DNA from 2 places in the Mesorhizobium sp. B2-8-3 genome. Region 1 is predicted to be linked to the other one. Evidence: riboswitches for the same ligand, from Rfam matches in the RefSeq annotation. Region 1 holds a riboswitch; the other holds the start of a gene.
The links. A riboswitch is a leader RNA that binds a small molecule or an ion and turns the genes downstream of it on or off. The one in region 1 is predicted to bind thiamine pyrophosphate.

Region 1 (11,925 bases):
CTATCATGCAAAAGCCGGCGGGCCGTCAAAGACGGCGGCGCATGAATATCGTGCAAAGAATAACGGGCCGTCTTTGACGGCCCGCCGGTTTCCGAACAAGAGGAGATTGCCTTACTTCGAAACGTCCTGGCCGAAATATTTGTCGGCGATCTTCTGGTAGGTGCCGTCGGCCTTGATGTCGGCCAGCGCCTTGTTGATGGCCGCGACCAGCTCCGGATCGCCCTTGCGCACGATAACGCCGGAATAGTCGGCATTCTCTTCCTGCGCGGCGATCTTCACATTGGCGTCCGGCTTGTGCTTCTTGAAGTCGAGGAAGGACAGGCTGTCGTTGATGGTGGCGTCGGCGCGGCCGGTGAGCAGAAGCTGGATCGACTGGTCGAAGCCGTCGGTGCCGACGAGCTCGGCGCCATTGGACTCGGCGAGCTTGCCGAAGTTGGAGGTCAGCGACTGCGCCGACTTCTTGCCCTTGAGGTCGGCGAAGGTCTTGATATCGGTGTTGTCGCCGCGCACGATCAGCACCGCCTTCGAGGCGATGTAGGGATCGGAGAAGTCGTACTTGGCCTTGCGCGCATCGGTGATGCCGACCTCGTTGATGACGGCGTCGTAGCGGTTGGCGTCGAGGCCGGCGATCAGCCCGTCCCACTTGCCTTCGAGGAACTCGACCTTGACGCCGAGCTTGTCGGCGATGGCCTTGGCGATCTCGACATCGAAGCCGACCAGGGCGTTGGATTCGTCATGGTAGGTGAAGGGCGCGTAGGTGCCTTCGGTGCCGACCTTGATGACGCCCGCCTGCTTGATCTGGTCGAGATTGGCGCCGGCATGCCCGGCCGTGACCGCCAGAACCTGCAACGTTCCGGCGACAAGGAGCGATTTGAGCCATTTCATTTTTCTGTGATCCCGTTTTGACCGGTGCCCCGGCGCGATTGTGAGAGCCGGAAACTGACAGATAGAAGGCCGCGAAATAAGGAACCAGATTTCAAAAATCGCCTCTTCCAGAAATCTGTTTCTCAAAATTGCCTGATAACCGCCAAGCGACTTTTTCGGGCCGATAACAAAACGTTCCCGCTGGCAATATTTGCCCCCTCGGACGGCGGAACCATCGATGCGCCTGACACGTTGCATGGCTGTTGTAGGGCGCGGCGGCATCTTTTCAACCGCTGTAAGCCCACTCACCACCAAAAGGAGCCGGCATGATCGAGGACGCGGCAGGACGGACGCTGGTCCGGGCGGCAATGAAGGCTCCTTATCTCGAGCGCGACGAGGAGCATGTCCTCGCCTTGCGCTGGAAGGAAGAGAACGACCAGCACGCGTTGCACAGGATCACCGTCGCCCATATGCGCCTGGTCATCTCGATGGCCTCGAAATTCCGCCATTACGGCCTGCCGCTCGGCGACCTTATCCAGGAGGGCCATGTCGGCCTGCTCGAGGCTGCCGCCCGTTTCGAGCCCGCGCGCGAAGTGCGCTTCTCGACCTATGCTACCTGGTGGATCCGCGCTTCCATGCAGGATTACATCCTGCGCAACTGGTCGATCGTGCGCGGCGGCACCAGTTCGGCGCAGAAGGCGCTGTTCTTCAACCTGCGGCGTCTGCGCGCCCGCCTCGCCAACGGCGCCGAGCCGCTCTCCAATGCCACGCTCTATCGCGAGGTCTCGGCCGCGCTCGGCGTTCCGGAAGCCGACGTGGCGATGATGGATTCACGCCTGTCCTCGCCCGACAGCTCGCTCAACGCGCCTTTGGCCGATGAGAACGGCGCCGCCGAGCGGATGGATTTCCTGGTCTCCGAAGACCCGCTCCCCGACGAGATCGTCGGCGACCGGATCGACATCCAGCGCCGGGCTGTCTGGCTGAAGAGCGCGCTCGGCGCGCTCAACGCCCGCGAGCTTCGCATCATCGAGGAGCGCAGGCTGAGCGACGACGGCGCCACGCTGGAAGCGCTCGGCGAACAGCTCGGCATCTCCAAGGAACGCGTCCGCCAGATCGAGGCCCGCGCCATGGAAAAGCTGAAGCTGGCTCTTGTGAAGCAGAATCCGGAATTTTTGGCGGAAGCGGCCTGAAATTAATGTAATTAAAAATCAAAGATAAGAAATTTATTAAATAAGAATATATTCGCCGTCGAGGCGATTTCTCCTCGGTAACGCATATTGATTGTGAGCTCTTTAACAGACCGCTGCGCCGCAATCGGCTTTTTTGACGCCTCCAGATCATAACATATGGGGGATCTGCCATGCTGCGATGCTGCGCGCTCCTTGCAGCCCTGTTCCTCGTGGGCCTCTCGACATTCGAAGCGCACGCCGATCGAAGGGTTGCGCTTGTCATCGGCAATTCCGAATATCGCGAAATCCCGGCGCTCAAGAATCCCGACAAGGACGCGGACGACGTCTCCAATACGTTCCGGCTGGCCGGCTTCGAGGTGTTCGCCGCCAAGGACCTGACCAGGCTTCAGTTCGAAGAGCGGTTCCGCAACTATCTGGCGGCGGCCGACGGCGCCGATCTCGCGGTCGTCTACTATTCGGGACACGGCTTTCAGATCGGCGGCGAGAATTTCCTGATTCCGGTCGATGCGTCGCTGAAAGATGCGGCCGACATGGAGGTCCAGGCGATCAAGGTCGACGACATATTGCGGCAACTGCGCTCGAGATCGAAGATCCAGATGATCATCCTCGACGCCTGCCGCAACAATCCCTTCCCGCGCAAGGACTATTGGCTGCGCGACCAGTTGATCGTCGCCGGCGACAGCGGACTTGCGCAGGTGACAGGTTCGCAGAACACGCTGATTGCCTATGCAACCGAGCCGGGGGCGGTCGCCTATGACGGCTCCGGCGATCTCAGCCCGTTCTCGTCGTCCTTCTCCCGCCGCGCGCTGGCGCCGGACCAGGAGATACGCTCAGTCATGGCGGCCGTGCGCCGCGACGTGGTCAAGGCCACCAACGGCAAGCAGGTTCCGTGGGAGAACTCCTCGCTGATCGACGATGTCGTGCTGATGCGCGGGGCGGAGCAACCAGCGCCGCTGCCGCCCGACACGCAGCAGAACGAGCAGGTGGCGGAGCGCGGAATCCAGGTTGCCGATGTCGCCGAGGCGATTGGAAGTCGCGATATCCGCGTCCCGGTCGGCGTCGGCCCGGTTCCGCTGAAACTGGATCTTCCGGCCAAGGATGCCTCGATCAGCCTCAAGCTTGCGAGCTACCCGGCGACCGGAACGCTGTCCTTGCCCGGTCGCGTCCTGTCGCCGCAATCGAGCCTGATGGCCGCCGAGGTCGACAGTCTACGCTATGAGCCGCAGATCGGCTCGGCCGCTCCCGTCGAAGTCGGCTTCGAGATCCGTGTGGGCAACGCCGCGAAGCGGGCGACGATGAAACTATCGCCGGGCGTCGACCCTTGCGACCAGGCCGCCGGCGAGCCGCTCGACCTGCAGGGCGTCGTCCCGGGACGGTTGCCGAACGAGATCGGCGGCGGGGCTCTCGAGACCTGCGAGGCGGCGGTGAAGTCCTACCCCGACATTGCGCGCTTCCGTTACGAACTGGGGCGGGCGCTGCTGGCGGCGGGCAGGATCGACGAGGCCAGGCAGGCGATCCAGGAAGCCGCGGACAAGGGACATATCCGCGCCCTGTTCGCGCTCGGCTCCATCGCCTCGTCCGGAACAGGGGCGGCTGTCGATGCATCGAAGGCGAACGACCTCTATTCGAAGGCGTCGGACAACGGAGACCCCTACGCCCTGGCCGCCTGGGGACGCGCTTTGTTCAATGGCCTCGGCGTCGAGCGCGACACCGGCAAGGGCCTCGACCTGCTGCTCCAGGCAGCGGCGATGGGGCATGTCGACGCCATGAAGGAGCTTGCCGTGATCTTCAAGGAAGGCCGCAACGGCGTGCCCGCCGACCCGGCCCGCGCCCTGGCTTTCCTCAAAGCCGGCATGGCGCGGCAAGACGTCTATTCGATGGGCATTCTCGGTCTTTCCGCGCACCCCGCGCGCACAACCCCCGTGGTCATGGCGTGCAAGGCCCCGAAGGTCATCACGAAGATAAAAGTGGTGCGCGTGCCCGTGTCGAAACCGAAGACCGTCACACCGACAATTCCGGGGGCACCAAAGGTCAAGCCGATGCCAACGGGAACCGGGAGGACATCCTGGACTGGTGGCGGTAGCCACGCTGCCGGCACCGGCGGTGGCAATACCGGCGACGGCGAAGGTGACGGCGGCGACACCGGTAGTGACGGCTTGTGAAGGACAACGGCTCCCGGCCCGGGCGATTGTTCAAATAGCCGACGGCGCCTGGTTGGTGCGAATTCGCAAGTCCCTACCTGTCGGTGACGATCTTGACCTTGTCGCCCGACGACACTGTCGCGCCCGGCGACATGGCGTTGAGCACGCGGAACAGGTCGAGCTTGCGGTCGACACCGACCATCTGCGCGGCGAGCGAGCCCATGGTCTGGCCGGCCTGGACGGTGACGACCCTGATATGCAGCGGCTTCAGCGCCGCCTTCTCGGCCGGACTCAGCACGCGGAAGGAGCCGCTGACCGAGCGCGCCACCGGGTCCAGCGAAGTGCTGGCCGAGGGCGCGGCCGTCAGCAGCCTGTAGACTTGGCCGCCGGCGCGGATCACTGCGATGTCGAACTGCCAGCCTTGCGCGCTGGCATGCGCCGTCGCCGCATCGTTGCCGTTGATCGTCTCCTGGCGCACGCTGGCGTCTTCCAACCCCGCCACCCAGCCGCTGCGGATGTAATCGGTGAGCGATACCGACTTGTCGATCGCCACGCCGTCGAAGCGGATGGCGATGTCGCCAGGCCCGGTCGCGGTGACGGCGGCCGCCGAATTGTCGATGACGAAACCGTCCGGCACGGTGAAGGAGACACCGAGATTGGGGTGCATGAAGGTCTGGCCGCGCACATAGCCTTCTTCCGGCGTGTCGCCGTAAAGCAGGCCGTCTATGCCGGCCAGAAATGCGTCGCGGTCGCGCGTGCCGACGCCGGGCGGGCCGAAATTGCGCGCAAGGCGCTGCGCCAGCTCGATACGCTGCGGCGTGTTGGGGTGCGTCGCCAGGAAGTCGAGGCTGGCGTCGGTGGCGCCGCTGACCGAGCGGAAATCCGTATAGGCCGACATCGACTGCAGGAAGCGACCCGCCGCATAGGGATCATAGCCCGCCTCGCCGATCGACTTGATGCCGATGGCGTCGGCCTGCAGTTCCTGGTTGCGCGAGAATTGCGCAAGCCTGAGCTTGCCGCGAATAAGCGCCGCCTTGGCGGTCGGGCTGTCGCCGAGCACATCGGAAACCACCTTGGTCGCCAGGCCTTCCTCGGCTTCGAGTTGCTGCCGCTGCAGGCCGTGATTCGCGGTGACGTGGCCCATCTCATGCGCGATGACGGCGGCAAGCTCGGACGAATCGTTGGCCAGCGCCAGCAAGCCGCGCGTCACATAGAGATAGCCGCCCGGCAGCGCGAAGGCGTTGACGTTGGGTGAGTTGAGGATGGTGATGCGATAGGTTTGGGTAGGGTTTGCCGACACCACCGTCAGATTGCCGACGACCTTGGCCACCATGCGTTCGAGCCTGGGGTCGGAATATTCGCCGCCATAGGTGGCGAGAATCCGCGGATGCTGCGCCTTCGCCATTTCGGCGAGCTTGGCGTTGGCGACGACATTGTCGACGGTGATCGGCTTGTCGGAAGGCTGGAAGCCGCTTTCCTGCACGTCCGGCGGCGTGAACATCTGGCAGCTGGCCAGTACGGCAACGCTCGCCAGCGCGAGAAATCGTGCCAGCGGCCTCATCCAAACCTTCTCAGCGCCGGTCGACAGATCGGCTTCCTTTCGAACTCTTTCGGCAAATCGCTGCCCAGCCGGACCAGCATGGCCGGACCTAGCCACACTCCCCCGGACAAGGCAAGCAAACGCCGGATCGCCCGTTGCCGGTTTGGCCGTAAATTATGTCCGCTTCCAGGCAATATGTTGTGATCCGGCAACGGTGCCGGCTCGATCGCCGATATAGCGCCGGAAGGCGTCCGGTCCAGACCGATCGAAGAAATCATCCGCCGGCCCGGTTGCCGCGATCGTGCCTTCGTCGAGAAAAGCCACGTCCTGGCCGATGCGGCGCGCATCTTCCGGCTGATGCGTGACGAACAGCACCGTCATTTCGCGCTCGGCATGGATGCCGGCCATAAGGTCGAGCATGTCGTCGCGCAGCGCCGGGCCGAGCGACGCGAAAGGTTCGTCGAGCAGCAAGACTGGCCGGTCGCGCAACAGCACCCGCGCCAGCGCCACGCGTTGCCGCTCGCCGCCGGAAAGCTCGCGCGGCAACCGCCTTTCCTTGCCCGCAAGACCGACCCGCGCCAGCGCCTCGGTGACGTCGGCGCGATCGGCATCGCCGAGTTTGAGCGACGGCGAGCGGCCGAGCCCGACATTGGCTTCGACCGAAAGATGCGCGAACAAATTGTTTTCCTGGAACACCATTGACACCGGCCGCGCCGAAGGCGGCGTGTTGCCGAGATCGGCGCCGCCGATCAGCACCTTGCCCGCATCGGGCGTTTCGAAGCCGGCTATCAGATTGAGCAGCGTCGACTTGCCGGAGCCGCTCGGCCCCATGATGGCGGTGATCCTGCCGGCCGCGAATTCGGCGTCGAAACTGAAGGAGGATTCGCCATAGCTGAACGAGACGCCCTCCAGCGCGACGGTGAGGCCCTTTTGCGCGGCGGCGCCATCGATGCTCGTCGTCATGACTTTCCTTCCCGCCCCAGCCAGTCGGCGGCGACCACCAGCATCAGGCAGACGAGGCCGAGCAGCAAGGCAAGCCCCGCGGCGTCGGCTGTCCGGTAGCTGCCCATGCGCGCCAAAAGCAGATAGGGCAAGGTCTGCACGGAATCGCTGCCGAACAGCGCGATCACGCCAAGATCGCCGAGCGACAGCGCCATGGCGAAGGCGAAGCCGGTGGCCAGGGGCCGCCTGAGCGACGGCCAGTCGATCAGGCTGAGCCGGGTCCAGCCGGATATGCCGAGCGCCAGGCAAAGCCGCTCGTGGCGCTCGCTCGCCGCGTCATAGGCCGGGCGAATGGCGCGGATGGCGAAGGGCATCGCCATCACCGCGTTGACGGCGACGACCATGGCCGGCGCGACGGCGAAGACATCGGTGACGTGGCGCAGCGCCAGGAACCAGCCGGCGCCAAGCACGATTGGCGGCACGACCAGCACGAAGCCGGCGCCGGTGTCGGCGGCATGTTCGAGCAGGCCCATGGCGCCGCCTGCCCGGCGCCGCAGGGCCAGCGCGCGCCGCGCCGCGATCAGCGCCAGCGACAACGTCACGCTGAGCAGTGCCGCAAGCAGGGCGAGGCCCGCGCTGGTGAGCGTCGCGCGACGCACCGCCGCTTCACCCGCCAATCGGCCTAGGTCGGCCTGAAGTCCTGAAAGCACGGTCGCCGCCATCGGCCCGGCGACGAACAGCAGGGCCAGCGCGATGAGGCCGGCGTTCAGCACGCTTTCGGTCCGTCCCGCCGAAAGGTAGCGGCGTGGCGCCACCGGCAGATTGGCATCGCCGACCGTGTTGGCGCCGAGCCGCGTGAGCGCGACGACCACGACGAAGGTGAGCGCGATCTGCAGCAGCGTCAGCACCACGGCGCGCGCGGGATCGAAATCGAAGCGCAGCGCCTGGTAGATGGCGACCTCCAGCGTCGTCGCGGCCGGACCGCCGCCCAGCGTCAGCACGATGGTGAAGGAGGTTATGCAGAGCATGAAGACCAGCCCGGCGATCCCCGGCAGGGCCGCGCGCAGCACCGGCCATTCGACCAGCCGGAAAGCGGGCCGGGCGCCCATGCCGAGCTGACTCGCCAGCCGCCACTGGTCGGCGGGAACGGTGCCCAGCGCCTCGAGGAAGAGGCGCGTGGCCAGGGGCAGGTTGAAGAAGACATGCGCGACAAGGATGCCGGAGAGGCCGTAGATTCCCGGCCAATCCCCACCGCCAAGTTCGGCGAAGACGCCGGCAAGATACCCCGCCCGTCCATAGAGCGCCAATATGCCGAGCGCGGCGACGATCGCCGGCAATGCCAGCGGCACGGTGAACAACTGCAGGATCAGGCGACGCCCGGGAAAGATCGGATGTCTCGACAAAGCGCGCGCAACCAGCAGCGCCGGCGCGATCGACAGCAGCGTCGACAGAGCCGCCTGCCACAGTGTGAAGCGGGCGACGCGCAAGAGATAACTGTCGAAGGCCGCGGCAGCGCCGGAGAGATCCTGCGCGCCTTCGAGGACGAGGCCGGCGAAAGCGCCGCCAATGAGGAAGCCGATGGCGGCAAGGGCGATGACGCCGGCGGGGATGCGGGAGTCAGGGTGCGCGGCGGCTTGCACGTCGCACCTTGGTGGAATTCAGCAAACGCCGCGTTCCTTCGCGCCCCCCTCTGTCCTGCCGGATATCTCCCCCTCTAGGGGGGAAATTAGCAACTTCGACGCCGCGCTCGATCCTGCAACGCCCGAGATTGGCGAAGGCCGGCGTGACAGCCAATCTCCCCCCTAGAGGGGGAGATATCCGGCAGGACAGAGGGGGGCGCCGTAGAGCGATCATCGCGGAAGGATAATAACCGAGACGTCCTACTTGCTCATCATCGCCAGCCACTCATCCACCCAGGCCTTGCGGTTGGCAGCCACTTCCTCGGGGCTGAACAGCAAGGTCTTGGTCGGCTTGACCAATTTGTCGAAGGCCGGGTTGAGTGGCTTGTCGGTCTTGCCGGCCGGGAACATCCAGTTGGTCTCCGGAATCACGTCCTGGAATTTCGGTCCGGTCATGAAGGCGATGAACTTTTGCGCCAGCGGGTTCTTGGCGCCCGTCGTGGTGATGCCGGCAACCTCGATCTGCAGGTACTCGCCTTCCTCGAAAGAGGCCGCCTGGTAGCGCTCGGTGTTCTCGGCCACCATGTGATAGGCCGGCGAGGTGGTGTAGGAGAGCACCATCGGCGCCTCGCCCTTGGTGAACAGGCCATAGGCCTCGCTCCAGCCAGGCGTCACCGTCAGCACCTTGGTCTTGAGCTTTGCCCACGCCTCCGGCGCCTTGTCGCCATAGACCGACTTCACCCACAAGAGCAGGCCTAGGCCGGGCGTCGAGGTGCGCGGATCCTGTATGACGATCTTGTCCGTGCCGGCGCCCTCCACCAGGTCCTTCAGGCTCTTGGGCGGTGTCTTCAGTTTTTGTGTGTCATAGACGACGGCGAAATAGCCATAATCGAAGGGGACAAAAGTGTCGTCGCTCCAGCCGCCGGGCACGTTGATGCCGGAGACTTCGCCATGCGGCGCGAACAGGCCGCTCGCCTTGGCATCCGCCGTCAGGTTGGTGTCGAGGCCGAGCACGATGTCGGCCTTGGTGCCGGCGCGTTCCAGCTTGACGCGGTTGAGCAGGGCGACGCCGTCCGCGACCGAGACGAATTCGAGATCGCAGCCGCATTCGGCCTCGAACTCCTTCTTGACGGCCGGGCCGGGCCCCCAGTCGGCGGTGAAGCTCTCATAGGTATAGACGGTGAGCTTGTCCTTTGCCTCTGCAGGCGCGACGCTCGCCAGAAGCGAGACAAGACCGGTTGCGAGAATGAGATTGGACAGCATTGCGCGCATCGGCGCCTCCTTCGTTCGAGTGACAAGGATTGAGGCGCCGGATGGTCCGAAACGTCTAATCCCTCCGCCGGTACAAACCGGATCAGGTTCAGCGGGTTGGCTTGATCGCCTCTCAGCCGGATCACGTCCGGCACCCCGTTAGAGCGTTTCGACAGATAGGCCCCGCCGAAGCGGCGCGCAAGCGGAAGTTTGCCGGGCGGCTGATGTTCGGACAGCAGGCGCGCAACCGAAGCGCGGGCCGTCCGGCTTCCGTTTCGCTTGGAGGGCTGGTAAGGGCCACGGCCATGGGCACATTCACCATCCTGCTTGGCGGCGAGCTTATTCGCACGCCCCGGCTCGAACGCCAGATCGAAGCTTCGCGCGTCATCGCCGCCGATGCCGGCATCGGCCATGCCCGCATGCTTGGACTGGTGCCGGAGCTGTGGGTCGGCGATTTCGACTCGGTGCCTGCCAATCTACCGGATGATCGCGCCGCCGTTCCGCGAATAGTCTTCCCGGCCGAGAAGGACATGACCGATGGCGAGCTCGCCATAGCGGAAGCGCTTAAGCGTGGCGCCACCAGCCTGGTGTTGGCTGGCGCCTTCGGCGGCAAGCGCGCCGACCATGCTTTCCTGCACCTGGCGCTTGCGCTTCGGCTGGCAGAGGCCGGCACCGAGGTCTTGCTGACCAGCGGCGCGCAGGAAGGCGTTCCCATCCTGCCTGGCAAGGCCAGCTTCGACTATGACGACGGCACCTTGTTTTCGGTGCTCGGCTTCTCCGAGCTCGCCGGCCTGACGGTGACCGGCGCGAAATGGCCGCTCGACCGCGTCGAGGTGGCGTTCGGCTCCTCGCTCACAATATCAAACGAGGTCAAAGGGCAGCTCGGCATCGCGCTGGAGCGCGGCCGGGCGCTGCTTCTGGCCCACCCCTATCCTCTTCCAGAAAGCTGACATGGCGCCGCCACTCCTCAATCTCGACGGCATTAAACTGACCTTCGGCGGCACCCCGCTGCTCGACGGCGCGGCGCTCAGCGCATCCGCTGGCGAGAAGATCGCGCTGGTCGGCCGCAACGGCTCGGGCAAGTCGACGCTCCTCAAGATCGCCGCCGGCATGATCGAGCCGCAGGACGGCGAGGTGTTCCGCCAGCCTTCGGCGACCGTCCGCTATCTGCCGCAGATGCCGGATATGGACGGCTTCGCCGACGTGCGTGCCTATGTCGAGGCCGGCCTCGGCCCGGCCGACGATCCGCATCGCGCCACTTATCTGATGGAGCATCTCGGCCTGACCGGCGAGGAGCGTCCGAACGATCTTTCCGGTGGCGAGGCGCGCCGCGCCGCGCTTGCCCGCGTCATGGCGCCGGAGCCCGATATCCTCCTGCTCGACGAGCCGACCAACCATCTCGACCTGTCGGTCATCGAATGGCTGGAAGAGGAGCTTGCCCGCACCTCCTCCGCCGTCATCCTGATCTCGCACGACCGCCGCTTCCTCGAGCGCGTCACGCGCGCCACCGTCTGGCTCGACCGCGGCCAGACGCGGCGGCTGGACAAGGGCTTTGCCCATTTCGAGGAATGGCGCGACCAGGTGCTGGAAGAAGAAGAGCGCGAGCAGCACAAGCTCGGCCGCCAGATCGTGCGCGAGGAGCACTGGCTGCGCTATGGCGTGACCGCCAGGCGCAAGCGCAACATGCGTCGCCTCGGCGAGTTGCAGACCATGCGCCAGCGCTTCCGCAGCCATCGCGGCGCCGAAGGCACTGCCACCATGGTGGCGAGCGATGCCGCCGAATCCGGCAAGCTGGTGATCGAGGCCAGGAACATCGACAAGAGTTTCGGCGACCTCACCGTGGTCAAGGGTTTCTCGACCCGCATCCAGCGCGGCGACCGCGTTGGCCTGGTTGGCCCGAACGGCGCCGGCAAGACGACATTGTTGAAGATGCTGACCGGCGAGCTGGCGCCGGATGCCGGCACCGTGCGGCTCGGCGTCAATCTGGAGATCGCGACGCTCGACCAGAAGCGCGAGGCCGTCGACCCGGCCGAGACGCTGGCGCATTACCTCACGGACGGGCGCGGTGAGAACCTTGTTGTCAATGGCGAGCAGCGCCACGTCGTCTCCTACATGAAGGATTTCCTGTTCAAGCCGGAGCAGGCGCGCACGCCGGTGCGCGAGCTTTCCGGCGGCGAGCGCGCTCGGCTGCTTCTGGCCCGCGTGCTGGCGCGGCCGGCGAATTTGCTGGTGCTCGACGAGCCGACCAACGATCTCGACATGGAGACGCTGGAACTGCTGCAGGAACTGGTCGCGGGCTTTGCCGGAACCGTGATCCTGGTCAGCCACGACCGCGACTTCCTCGACCGCACCGTCACCAGCGTGATCGCGCCGGACGG
Region 2 (11,925 bases), on a different contig from region 1:
AGGGCGCGATAGATACATTCAGCTTTGTCATCGGCCTCGATCCCTACAATGCAGACGCCTATTACAACCGCTCGATCGCCGAGGCACTCGTCGGCAATTTCGACCTCGCCATCGGCGATTGCCGGCGAGCGGTCGAACTCGATCGGAAACGCGCAGGCACGTGTTGGGAAAATCTGCCTGGCCAACAGCCGACCGCTACGCAGCCAAACGGGGATCCGGCGACCGCCAAGACACTGCTCGAGCGCGCCCAGATGCGGTTGTCGAAATACGGCGTCGACGGCGCGCTGCTCGATTTCGACAAGGCGATCAGCCTCGACCCCGACAATGCCGACGCCTATCTGGGCCGCAGCCGCGCCAGGACGCTCAAGGGCGACCACGCCGGCGCGGCGGCGGATTGCCGGCGCGCCGTGGAGTTGGATTCCACACGGTCGGCAAGCTGCGACGAGCAGGCTGCCGGCGATGAGGGCAAAACTGAACCGTCGCAGGACCCTGAGCAGCCGAAGGCGGCGGCCGCTGCTCCAAAGCCACAAATCGTCCGTCCGAATTTGGCGGCTACGGACGACACGCTGGCAGCAAAGACCTTGGAGACAAAAGACCAGCGCGCGCTCCAAGCGATCCTGGAAGGCGATGTCTGGCTGGACATGGGCAAATACGACAAGGCGATCGGCTCCTATGACGTGGTGATCGCGCTCGAACCCGACAACCGCTTCGGCTACTTCGGCCGCGGCAGGGCCAGGGCCGCCATACGCGATTATGGCCAGGCGATCGCCGACTTCGACAGGGTCATCCAGTTTGCCCCCAATTTTGCCGCCGCGTATTTTCACCGGGGGCTCGCCAAGGTGACGTCCGGCGATGTCGAGGGCGCGCTTGCCGATTGCAATCGGGCAGCGACGCTCGACCCGAAGGCGCGCGACGCCCACTATTGCAAAGGCATGGCCTGGCACGCCAAGGGCGACACCGGGCGCGCCATCGCCGCCTATTCGGTGGCGATCGGGATCGATCCCGGGCATGACGCCAGCTACTACGCGCGCGGCATGGTGCGGGCGGATCGGAAAGACTATGCCGGCGCCATCGCCGATTTCGATCAGGCGCTCAAGCTCGATCCCGGCAATGGTGACTATGCCGTAGCCCGCAAGGCAGCGGCGGACGTCAGCGGAGAGCCTGCCGATGGCATGACCAAAGCGGACGGCTCCGACATTACGGCGAACGAACAGAGCGCCACCGCAGTTGCGCTAGCAGAAACCCCGTCTGCGGTCAAGCCTGGTGCGAGTGACGATCTTTCGCTTGCCGATCCGAAGTTGGCGAAGCTTATCGACACCAGTGATCCCCGCGTCCTCGTCGCCGTGGCCAACGGCGACAGCCTCTTGCACGAAGGAAAGTATGACGAAGCGATCGAGGCCTATGAAGAGGCCATCGCGATCGATCCTAAGAGCCCGCTCGCCTATTTCAGCCGTGGCAGGGCCTTTGATGGCAAGAAGGATTTTACCCGCGCGATCGCCGATTACGACAAGGCCATCGCCATTATTCCCGATGCGGCCGCGCCGCTCATGCGCCGTGGCCTGGCCAAGGCCGCGGCGGGCGACGCGGACGGCGCGCTTGACGATTGCATCAAAGCCATCAGGCTCGACCCGAAAGCGAGCGGCGCTTTCTTCTGTTCCGGAGCGGCCTGGTACGCCACGGGAGACCCGAAGCGAGCGATCGAGGCATTTTCAGCGGCGATCGAGATCGATCCGAAAGACGCCGCCAGCTACTACGGACGCGGCATGGTGCGAGCCGACGGCAAAAACTACGCCGATGCCATTGCCGACCTCGACCAAGCTGCCAAACTAGACCCGCACAATCCAAACTACGCCGCCGCGCGCAAAGCAGCGATGGCCACGCAGAAGAAAGGCGGTGCCGGCGGCAACGCGATCGCGCCATCCTCGAAGAAGCTAAACGCTCTGGTCGATCGCGGCTACGCCTTCTACTACAAGGGCCAATATGATCGTGCGATCGCCCAATTCAACAAGGCGATGGCGCTCGATCCGCAAGATGCCTCGCCCTATGTCGGACGGGCCATCGCGCTTGTCGACAAAGGCAAATACGACGCGGCGATCGAGGACTACAACAAGGTCATCGGGCTCTACCCTGACTACTCGGACGCTTACATGGGCCGTTCCGTCGCGTGGACCAAAAAGAACGAACCGGATCGCGCCATCGCCGATTTGAGCCGTGCAATCGAGCTCGACGCCAATGACGCGCAGGCCTATTTCGGGCGCGGCGGCGCCTTCGCTGCCAAGGGTGACTATGACCGGGCGATCGCCGATTTCGACCAGGCGCTGAAGCTCGATCCGGAGATGAGCCTCGCCCGCAAGGGCCTCAAGCTTGCGGCGGCGGCGAAGGCAAAGACGTCAGGCAAGATCGAGAGCGGAGCGGCGACCTCGGCGGGTGGCATTCCGCCTGGAGCCAGGGCGGCTTTCAACAAGGCACAAGTGCTGGACGGCAGGGATGACTATGACGGCGCCATCGCGCAGTATGGCAAAGCGATTGCCCTGTTCCCCACCTTCCGAGACGCATATGTAGCGCGCGCCATCCTTTGGGAGACGAAGGGCGACTATGCCCGTGCCATCGCCGATTTCAGCCAGGCGATCACTATCGGCCCCGACATCGGTGACACTTACAGCGATCGCGGCCGCGTCCTCAGCTACCAGGGGGACTATGACGGGGCATCGGCGGATTACGAAAACGCCGTCCGTCTCGATCCAACGAACGCAAGGATCTATGCCGGTCGGGGCATGTTCCGCATGAAGCACCACGAAGACACAGGGGCATTCAGCGATTTCGAAACGGTTCTTAGACTCGATCGCAATAACGTTTTCGGTTACTTCGGCCGCGGCACGATCCGCGCCCGCAAAGCGGACTATGACGGCGCCATCGCCGACCTCAACCAAGCGATCAAGTTAAGGCCAAATTTCGCTGGCGCATACAAATCGCGTAGCGCTGTGTGGGAAGCCAAGGGCGACCGCAAGCGTGCGGAAGCCGACCGCAAGAAGGTGCTGAGCCTTGGGGCAGAGTGAGCAGGGTGTCGGAGCGCGGGCGGATGTCATCTTGGAAATGGTTGCAAGTCGCGGCGGTCGTCTCCGTAAGCATCGTTGGGACTAAAGTGATGCCAACGATGTTCGGCAGCGGCAGAGATCACCACTATCAGTCAGTAAAGATGCCGCCCCAGACGCTGACCACCGCCGACATCGATGCCGAGATCCGGAAGCAGGATCTCCAGATATTCGAGGCTATCGCCCGCGAATTTCCGGACGACTACGATGCGATGCTGCGCAAGATCACTGCCGCGGCCCAGGCCGGAAGCCAAACAGAAGTGCGCGATATCAGCAGACAGGCGGTCGCCGATCTCAGGCATAGATATGCGCCACTCCTACCTACGACCCCCGACAGCAACGCTTCGGAAGCGCTTTCGGCGCAACTCGACATGCTCAATCATGTCATGGCGCGCGAAACACCGGCCACCTGCAACAATTACCTGCGCAACGGGCCGGACGCGATCAGTGCGCCCGGCCACGATTTCCTGGCTGACCTGGACAGGATCGGCGCCACGCTGTTCCGCGCCTTCGGCGCCGCCAAAAGAAGCGGCCTACCGGCGGCCGTGCCCAGCGATCAGGACTGGTCGCTGGTCGCCGACGTTTTCACAAAGATCGGCGGCACGTCGGCCGAGATGGAGGCTATCTCGAACGCCAACCAGGACTTCCCGGGCCTGTGCCCGGCCATGGCGAGATTCTATGAGGCCGCCCTGTTACTGCATGGCGAACCCGGGTGGCACATCAAAACCGCGCTGCTTCGCGCCATCGTTGAGAATTAGGCTCCGCACCGGATTTCCGGACGGGTTCCGGCGCGACACCGCGTTCCTTCGTACTCTCAGGCGCCCAGAAACTCGTTGCTGAAGTACGCCTCGATATCCGGCTTCGCGGTCAACGCCTTGCCATTGCCGTCGAGCAATATCCCCGAGGCAAACAGATACCCGCCCATCGCCTCCATCTTCGCCTTGTCCATCGTACCGATGGCGCCGTTGGCACTCTTCAGGAAATGGCCGTCGTTCAGCGCCTTCAGCGAGGCGTCGATCAGCGCCGGGTTGGCGAGTGTGTCCTTGTTGGCGGCGATCAGCAGTTCGCCCGCCTCCAGCGCCTGATCGACCGCGAAGGCATAGCCGCGCCGCGTCGCCTTGACGAAAGCGGCGGCAGCTTTCGGATTGGCGCTAAGGAAGCCGTTGCTGGAGACGATCAGCGTGGTGTGCTCGTCCGGCACGCCGTAGTCGGCGTAGCGGAAGCTGCGCTGCTTGAGGCCTTTCAGTTCCGCTTCGACACCTTCCCATGTCGAGACTTCGAGCGTGAAATCGACCGAGCCGTTGGCCAGCGCATCGTATGCGGACGTCCCCAGCGTCACGGTCGAAAAATCGCCCTTGCCGCCGTCATGGCGGATGATGGTCCGCAGCAGCGCGTTTTCCCAGGCGCTGCCGAAGCCGCCATAGGTCAGGCCGTCAAGATTTTTCGGGCTCTTGATCGCCGCGCGGTTGGCGTTGAAGACGACGCGGCCGGTCTCCGACTGGACGACGGCGTAGACGGCCTTCAGGTCGGCGCCAGCACTCTTCTGGGTGAACAGGCCGAGCGAGCCGGAAATGCCGAAATCGGCGACACGGTTGGCTACCAGCGTGCCGGAGCCGGTATCGCCATAGGGCAGGATTTCCACGTCAAGGCCGGCGTCGTGATAGAAGCCTTTGTCGCGGGCGACGAACAGGCCGATGTGGTTGGTGTTGACGGTCCAGTCGAGCGCGACCGTGATCTTTTGCGGGGTGGCGGCACGGGCGTGCGTGACGGCCCCGGCAAGAGGCAGGCCGGCGGCCAGAAACAGCGCCTGGCGGCGGGTCAGATCGGTCATTTCAATTCTCCATCGGATGGTCGGAAATTCGGATCGGACTGGCCAAGCAGCGTGTCGAGGATGCCGGCCTCGATCGCCGCGGCCTCGCGGGCAAGCGCCGCGCTCTCGGTGCGCGGGCGCGGCAGCGGCACGGCCACCTCACGCACCACGCGCGCGGGCCGCGCCGAAAGCACATAGATACGGTCGGACAGAAGCACTGCTTCGCGCACGTCATGGGTGATGAGCAGCGCCGTCCAGCGATGGTTTCGCCACATCGTCTCCAGCCAGCGCTGCATGGCGGCGCGGGTGAGCGCGTCGAGCGCGCCGAACGGCTCGTCGAGCAAAAGCATGTCGCGCTGCTGCACCACGGTGCGCAGGAGCGCGGCGCGCTGGCGCATGCCGCCGGACAGTTCGGCCGGCCAGGCGCGCTCGAAGCCGGCAAGGCCGAATTCGGCGAACAACGGCGCCACGCGCTCGCGCGCCGCGCGCCGCTTCATGCCCTGGACTTCGAGCCCCAGCGCCACATTGTCGATAACGCGCCGCCACGGCATCAGCGCGTCGCGCTGCGGCATGAAGGCGAAGCGGGCGCCATCGAGCGGCGCGCCGTCGAAGCGCATCTCGCCCTCGCCCCGGATCGCGCCGGTGAGCAGTTGGAACAATGTCGACTTGCCGGCGCCGGAAGGACCGAGGATCGAGACGAACTCGCCCGCGCCGACATGGAGAGAGACGCCGGCCAGAACCTCGAGCGCGCCGAAGTTCTTTCGCACGTCGCGGAGCTCGAGCCGGGTCATGGCCGGCGCTCCCCGACAGGCTTGTCGCCGTCGCGCCCCGCCCTTTCGCCCTCTGCATTTTCCCAGGGCATGGCGAGACGCTGGACGAGCACGGCGAGGCCGAACAGCGCCAGCGTCAGCGCCGAGCTGACCGCGACGGCGGCAAGCACCAGGTCGGGGCGGAAATTGTTCTTGGCGCTGAGCATGTAGATGCCGAGCCCCTTCGCGGCGCCCGCATATTCGGCGAAGATGGCGCCCACCACGGCATAGGTGATGGAGATGCGCAGTCCGGCGAAGAAATAGGGCAGCGCCGACGGCAGCCGCGCCAGCCAAAAGATGCGCCAGCGCCCTGCTCCCATCGCGGCGAGCATCTGGCTGATCTCCTTGGCCGTGGCGGCATAGCCTTCGACCAGCGCCACCATCATCGGGAAGAAGGTGACCAGCGCCACGAGCAGGATCTTCGGCAGCAGCCCGAAGCCGAACCACAGCACCACCAGCGGCGCGATCGCCACCAGCGGCAACGTCTGGCTGGCGATCAGCAGCGGGAACAGCGCCCGGCGCAACGGGGCCAGGAAGTCGACCAGCGCCGAGAGGATGAAGGCGGCAACGAGCGAGCAGGCAAAGCCCGCCAACGTGGCGCGGATGGTGGGCAGCGTGTTGTCGGCAAGTGCCGAGCGGTTCTCCCAGGCTTGCGCCAGCACGCGCGAGGGCGCGGGGAGCACGGTGGACGCGATGCCGCCGAGGCGGGCGTAGAGCTCCCAGGCGATGAGGAGAAGAGCGAAAGCGATGGCGGCGGGGAAGATCCTGGCGAAGGCGGAAGCAAGGGCTGATCTCCCCCCTTGCGGCCGGCAGGCCAGAGGGGGGTGTGAAGGAACGCCGGCTTCTAGCTCTTGCGCGACAGGGCGCGAACGACTGACAGGCTGGCGGGACAGCACCCCCCTCTGCCCTGCCGGGCATCTCCCCCGCAAGGGGGGAGATTGGACGGCATCCCGGCTTTCGCCAATCGCCGAAGGCTCTTCTTGCGGCGTAGAACCGAACGAAACAGCCATCACATCTACCTCGGCAGCGCTACGCGGCTCAAACCGCGGTCGGGCTGTTCGCCGAAATCGTTATGTCGAGCGTCACGTGGCCCGCGCCGGGGCCGAAGCGGCAGAAGGCTTCGGCGAGCGTGGCGAACACCGCGCCGGCATCGCCGCGCAGCCTGGTGCAGAAATTCTTCGAGCGGTCGAAGACGCCGGAGTTTTTCAGGAAGTCGATGCAGCCATAGATCTCGTCCATGTGGTCGCCGGTGCCCATCACATAGAGCGAGAATTGCGCCGCCACCGGCTGGTCGGTCGAGGGCGTCGCCTCGACGGCGCGGAGCGCGGCGCGCTTGCGCTCCTCGAGCGGAATCGCCGGGCCGCCGATCTCGTCCGAGCGGCAGATCGGGTCGTCCGGCTCGCCGGGGCAGCCGCGCGAGACCGCGGCCGACAGCGCGCAGTGCTTGCCGCTCTTCGCCGCCGCGACGAGCAGGTCGCGCATGGCGGGAAAAAGCACTTCGGGCGGCCCGACCAGCAGCGTCGAGATATCGTCGGTCTCGATCCTCAGCCTGTCGCGGTAAGGATCGAGCGCGCCCAACGCGCCGAGGATGACGCCGACGAAATCGTCAGCCATGGGATAAAGGGAAATCTGTGCGCCGGAAAACATGGCCCGCCTCGCTCCGCTGGTATTATCCAGATCAGCTTTAGGGTCCGGAGGCTTGCCGCCGCCATCTCAGCCCCGACCGTACGGAGCACCCCTGTGGATGGCCGCGTTAAAGCACTGTTCGAGCGAATGGGAAAGCGGTTTTTTTTGCGAGGCCAATTGGGCCAAGAGCCCCATCTCCCTAAGGGAGATGCCGGGTTATAAGATTTTCGCAGATTTCTTATAACCGCGGTATCGCAACCGCAGTGTCGTTCAAATTGTACGAATCCGGCTTGATTGTTTTTCGTACATAAAGTACGATATTTCCCTTCCCTTGAGGGGACTTGCTTGAATACCGCGAACCATGGCGCTTTCGCCGACCTCTCCCGCCGTTTGCTCTCGCCACTGCCGTTCGCCGAGCGCGAACGCGTTGCCGGCGCCTGGCGCATGGCCAGCCAGGACATCGCCGACGACATCCGTTTCATCCGGCAATATCTGAAGGTGATCGCCGAGAAGGACGAGCGGCTTTCGACCGGCACGCTGGTGCATGGCCGCGCCTATGTCGAGGCCTGCGCCGCCTGGCTCCCGGAGACGGTGGCGCGGTATCTGCGCAATCTCAGGCTGATCAGCGAATGCGAAAGCGCGATGATCGCGGCCGGCATGAGGTTTGCCCGGTCGAGCGATGCGTGGTGAGGGAGCTCCCCCTACAACCCTTGGGCCGCCCGTCGAAAAATGCATCGTTTCATACAATTGGCAATTGGTGGACGCGGCTGAGCGGCGGGTGGTTAAATTCGTCTCAGGCGAAGGAGGGTAAAGCCGCGTACCAGGGAGGAACTCGTTTGATGGACCAGCGTATCGACATCGGCATACAGCCTGACGACCAGCCCTACGAAGTCACGTCATTCGCCAGAAAGCATGGCCTGACGATCCCCGTCGCGGACGCGGTGCTTTTCGCCAGGGGACCGTCGCCGTCGCGGACCGCCTGCGATATGGCGGCGCTGGCCCTCATTTGCGCGGTCGCGCAATACGCCGGAAAGCAGGGGAGACGGTAGCCTCCCCTACCAGCTGAACTGCAGCCCCACATTGCCGCCGACCTGGCTGCCGGAGAAGGCAATGCCGAGCGTGCTGGTCAGCCGGCCGCCATGGTCGAAGCCCTCGCTCAGCACCGCGGCGCCCGTGATGCCGAAGGCATTGGCATAGCCGGCATTGCCCCAGTTGACGCGCACACCGAAATGCTCGCCCTGGACGAGATCGGGCGCTGCGAGCGCGGCCGAGATCGAGGCGTTCTCAAAGGCGCGCGTGATGCGGTTGTCGATGTCATCGACGTGGGCCGCGAGCGCCGTCTTACCGACCTCGGTCATCTCGCCGCCATTGCCGTCGTCGACCTGCTTCTTGGTCACGCCAGTCTGGGCATTGATGCAGGTGTCCGTGCCCGGACTATAGTAGTAATTGGCTCCATAGGCGGAGCAGATCTTGACATACGCGACTGCCGCCTGGGATGGCGCCGCAAGGAGCGTTGCCGCGCCGAGAATCGCCGGCGCAAGAAGATATCTGAACATTGATTGCCCCCGGTCGCGCTTACCAGGTGAACTGCAGGCCGGCATTGCCGCCGACCGTCTTGCCGGAGAAGCCGACGCCTGCGGCGCCGGCCAGCCGACCGTTGCCGCCAGACATGAAGCCCTCGCCAAGAACCGCCGCGCCGGTGACACCCATGGCGTTGGATTGACCGGCATTGCCCCAGTTGACGCGCACGCCGAAATGCTCGCCCTGCACCAGGTCCGGGCCGGCCAGCGCCGAGGCCACCGATGCACCCTCGAAGGCGCGCTGGACGCGGCGGTCAATGTCGTCGACCTTGCTCGCCAACGCCGTCTTGCCGTCGACCACACCGTCCTCCGTCAAGCTGCGCGTCTCGCCCGTGTTGGCATTGATACAGGTGGCGGTGCCGGGACTGTAATAGTATTGCGCGCCATAAGCCGTGCAGACCCTGACGTACTCGACCGGCGCCGCCTGGCAAGGCGCAGAGAGACCGCCCGCCACAGCTAGAAACGCAAATGAAATGACACGGTTGATACCCCGCATGCCTGATCCCCGAAGTTGGATGTTGAGAGAAAGCCTCGCATGAAAAAGGCGCATGCGAGCGCGCGGAGTCAACTGCGCCTTCCGCTCAATGCCTGACTTTTACTGGGAGCATTTCATCTATTGAACACATATTGCAGCCCAGCTACAGTAAACAGTTCAACCTGATCAGTAATTCCCCGATGGTTTGGAGCTATGACGTCGAGGCTTATTAACACTCTCTAATATCAAGCGATGCCGGGCGATCTGCCCGGCAGGCTCGCCGATGTGGGCCCGCGCAGCTGGCGCAGGCCGCGGCTTTGCAGGTCGCCGTCGCCGGTGGGTCAACTATGCGGCAGATGGTCTGACGACTGCCCGTAATCCTTTAGGACGCGATCAGCCCTTGGCTTTCGACTTGGGTGGCGCCTTGGGGGCCTTAGCAGGCTTCTCCGCCTTCGCGGCCTTCGGCTTCTCGACCTTGGCGGCAGCGGCCTTCTTGGCGGCTTTCTTCGGCCTGCCCGCCTCATCGATCTCGGCCGTCGCCTGGTCCCAGTGCTCCATATGCGCGCCTTCAGGCCGGCCGGCCTGCTCCCAAATCTCGTGCGCGCGTTGGCGAATGCGTTCGTGCCTGTCGTCCGTCACTTTGTCGCCTCCTACGGTTTGGGACTGTTCCCCAGCCAAACATTAGCCGAATTTTCGCGTGCCGTCTTGGGTGTAGACGCGGCGCGCAAACGCATCTTGAAGCAATATCCGGTGATGGCTCACTTCTCGTCGGAAAGCACCGCGATGCCGAGATACGCGGCCTTCTTGACGATCAGTCCGGCCAGGTCGGCGTCGGAACGATCGGTTCCGGTGCGCTCGCGCAGCAGCGCGACCGCCTGCTTGATCGACAGCAGCCCATCGCCGCGTTCGGCCAGCAGCCTGTCGACTTGGCGGGCAATGTCAGGTGATTCGACGTGTGGATGATGCATGGCAACGACTCCTTCCGCGCTTCGTTGCCTCCCAAACCGCTGTTTATCTTAGGCCTTATGCCCGGATACGAGAAGAGCCCGATCCTTCCCCGATGCTCCGGGGAGAGGATCGGGCTCTTTCAGGACTAAATCTACTCGATCACCTGAACAACGCGGCGCGTGCCGGGATCGATCAGCACCGTATGGTCATTGACGACCGCATAGCGGTACTGGACGTCCGGAACCTGCTGCAGCTCGACGGTGTCAGGCACGGTCGAGCCGACGCCGAGCTCGAGGCCGAGCACATTGACCGAGGCGATCGGATGCTTGTGGACATATTCCCTGACCACGGTCTGCTGCTCGGGGGTGACGATCACCTCGTCCGCGGCCGCGATGCCGATGCCGGCCATCAGAGCCAGGCCGGCGACAGCTGGAATGAGGGTGGTTTTCATCGTTTATCTCCTGTTGCGTTGTTGAGCTCCGCCTGGCCTCCGCGGGGCGGAAACACGGGCAGGTCGAACATGGGAGCTCCCGGGGCAAACGCCGCCGGCAGGGTGTTGTTCCGTCAGCCACGACTAATTGATTTGGCGGAACCTTCGCATCGGCTCCGCATTGGAAGGCATTGAAACTGCCCAAGTCTTTGAAAATCAAAGGATGCCGCAGTCATGCAAGAAGGTCCCATCAGAAGCGACATCGAACTTCGGGCCCCCGTGGCCATTGCCGTGGGCGCCGGCTTCAAGCGCGAGATCGCCACGCTCACCGGGATGCAGAACTTTCTCAAGGAATGGCCGCAGGCCACGCGGGGCGATAGCTACGCCAACGCATTCCGCGCCTGTGAGGCGGCGCGGACCGGAGAGATCGATCTCGACAAGGCGCGGCAGGCGTTCCTGGTCTTCGCGCGGAAGGCCGGAATCGAATGGACCGGCGCCGATCCGGTCGCGGTGCTGCGCGAAGCAAAGATCAGGCGAAGCCGGGTACGCGAAAGCAGGGCACAGAACCGACACGTGCCTGGATAGTCCCTCGCTGGGCAAAGGCCGGTCGGCAGCGTCGGGCATGACGCCCACAGGGCCAGCGGCGCCCGCTGGAGCGGCAGCGTCTGTTGATCACGCCTCACAACGCGTATGACGACCATCCACCAAGACGCCGTGCGCATTGGCCTTGACCGCAAGTTCAGGATTTGGCCTGCGAATCCCGGAGCAACCGGGCGCGCCCTGACGTCCGTTGCATCCGTTTGCCTGCAGACCGCCGCCTTGCGGCTGGAGGTCGACTGGATCGATCGGGGATTCGGCTGGAGGCCGCTGTCAGCTCGGTGCCGATTCGCCCGGGGCCTCGGTGACGAAGGACGCGGCGATCAGATCGTCCGCGTCTATGCGTAGGGAGCCCTCGCTGCCCCCCATGATGGCCGCGACCTTCTGGAAGGTCTTCATCTCATGCTCGGTGATCCGGGCGTCCCGCATCCTGGCTTTGAGATCGGCGACACGCATCCCGAGCGAACGGGATGTTCCGATTTCTCGTTTCGACATGTTGGTCAGTCTCCTCCCCCAACCCGTGCCTGTTTCGCCGCCGCCCGATTCCCGCATCCTGCG

Region 2: it holds a riboswitch for thiamine pyrophosphate, as region 1 does, so the genes downstream of both, FJ418_RS18135 (YkoF family thiamine/hydroxymethylpyrimidine-binding protein) here and thiB (thiamine ABC transporter substrate binding subunit) in region 1, are expected to answer to the same signal.

What each region holds. Positions count from the first base shown of each region.
Region 1 covers NZ_VFTW01000037.1:28,904-40,828, reverse strand. The annotation lists gene FJ418_RS30100 (amino acid ABC transporter substrate-binding protein) at 112-885, opposite strand; gene FJ418_RS30095 (RNA polymerase factor sigma-32) at 1,191-2,054, shown strand; gene FJ418_RS30090 (caspase family protein) at 2,225-4,216, shown strand; gene FJ418_RS30085 (M48 family metalloprotease) at 4,290-5,756, opposite strand; gene thiQ (thiamine ABC transporter ATP-binding protein) at 5,910-6,698, opposite strand; gene thiP (thiamine/thiamine pyrophosphate ABC transporter permease) at 6,695-8,317, opposite strand; gene thiB (thiamine ABC transporter substrate binding subunit) at 8,558-9,568, opposite strand; TPP riboswitch at 9,611-9,716, opposite strand; gene FJ418_RS30065 (thiamine diphosphokinase) at 9,853-10,497, shown strand; gene FJ418_RS30060 (ABC-F family ATP-binding cassette domain-containing protein) at 10,499-11,925, shown strand, end outside.
Region 2 covers NZ_VFTW01000011.1:117,362-129,286, reverse strand. The annotation lists gene FJ418_RS18160 (tetratricopeptide repeat protein) at 1-3,056, shown strand, start outside; gene FJ418_RS18155 (hypothetical protein) at 3,146-3,850, shown strand; gene FJ418_RS18150 (ABC transporter substrate-binding protein) at 3,907-4,923, opposite strand; gene FJ418_RS18145 (ABC transporter ATP-binding protein) at 4,920-5,693, opposite strand; gene FJ418_RS18140 (ABC transporter permease) at 5,690-6,475, opposite strand; gene FJ418_RS18135 (YkoF family thiamine/hydroxymethylpyrimidine-binding protein) at 6,750-7,358, opposite strand; TPP riboswitch at 7,349-7,461, opposite strand; gene FJ418_RS18130 (hypothetical protein) at 7,683-8,027, shown strand; gene FJ418_RS18125 (hypothetical protein) at 8,177-8,386, shown strand; gene FJ418_RS18120 (porin) at 8,393-8,893, opposite strand; gene FJ418_RS18115 (porin) at 8,913-9,413, opposite strand; gene FJ418_RS18110 (DUF2934 domain-containing protein) at 9,786-10,031, opposite strand; gene FJ418_RS18105 (hypothetical protein) at 10,151-10,360, opposite strand; gene FJ418_RS18100 (DUF1236 domain-containing protein) at 10,492-10,791, opposite strand; gene FJ418_RS18095 (DUF982 domain-containing protein) at 11,005-11,355, shown strand; gene FJ418_RS18090 (hypothetical protein) at 11,641-11,862, opposite strand.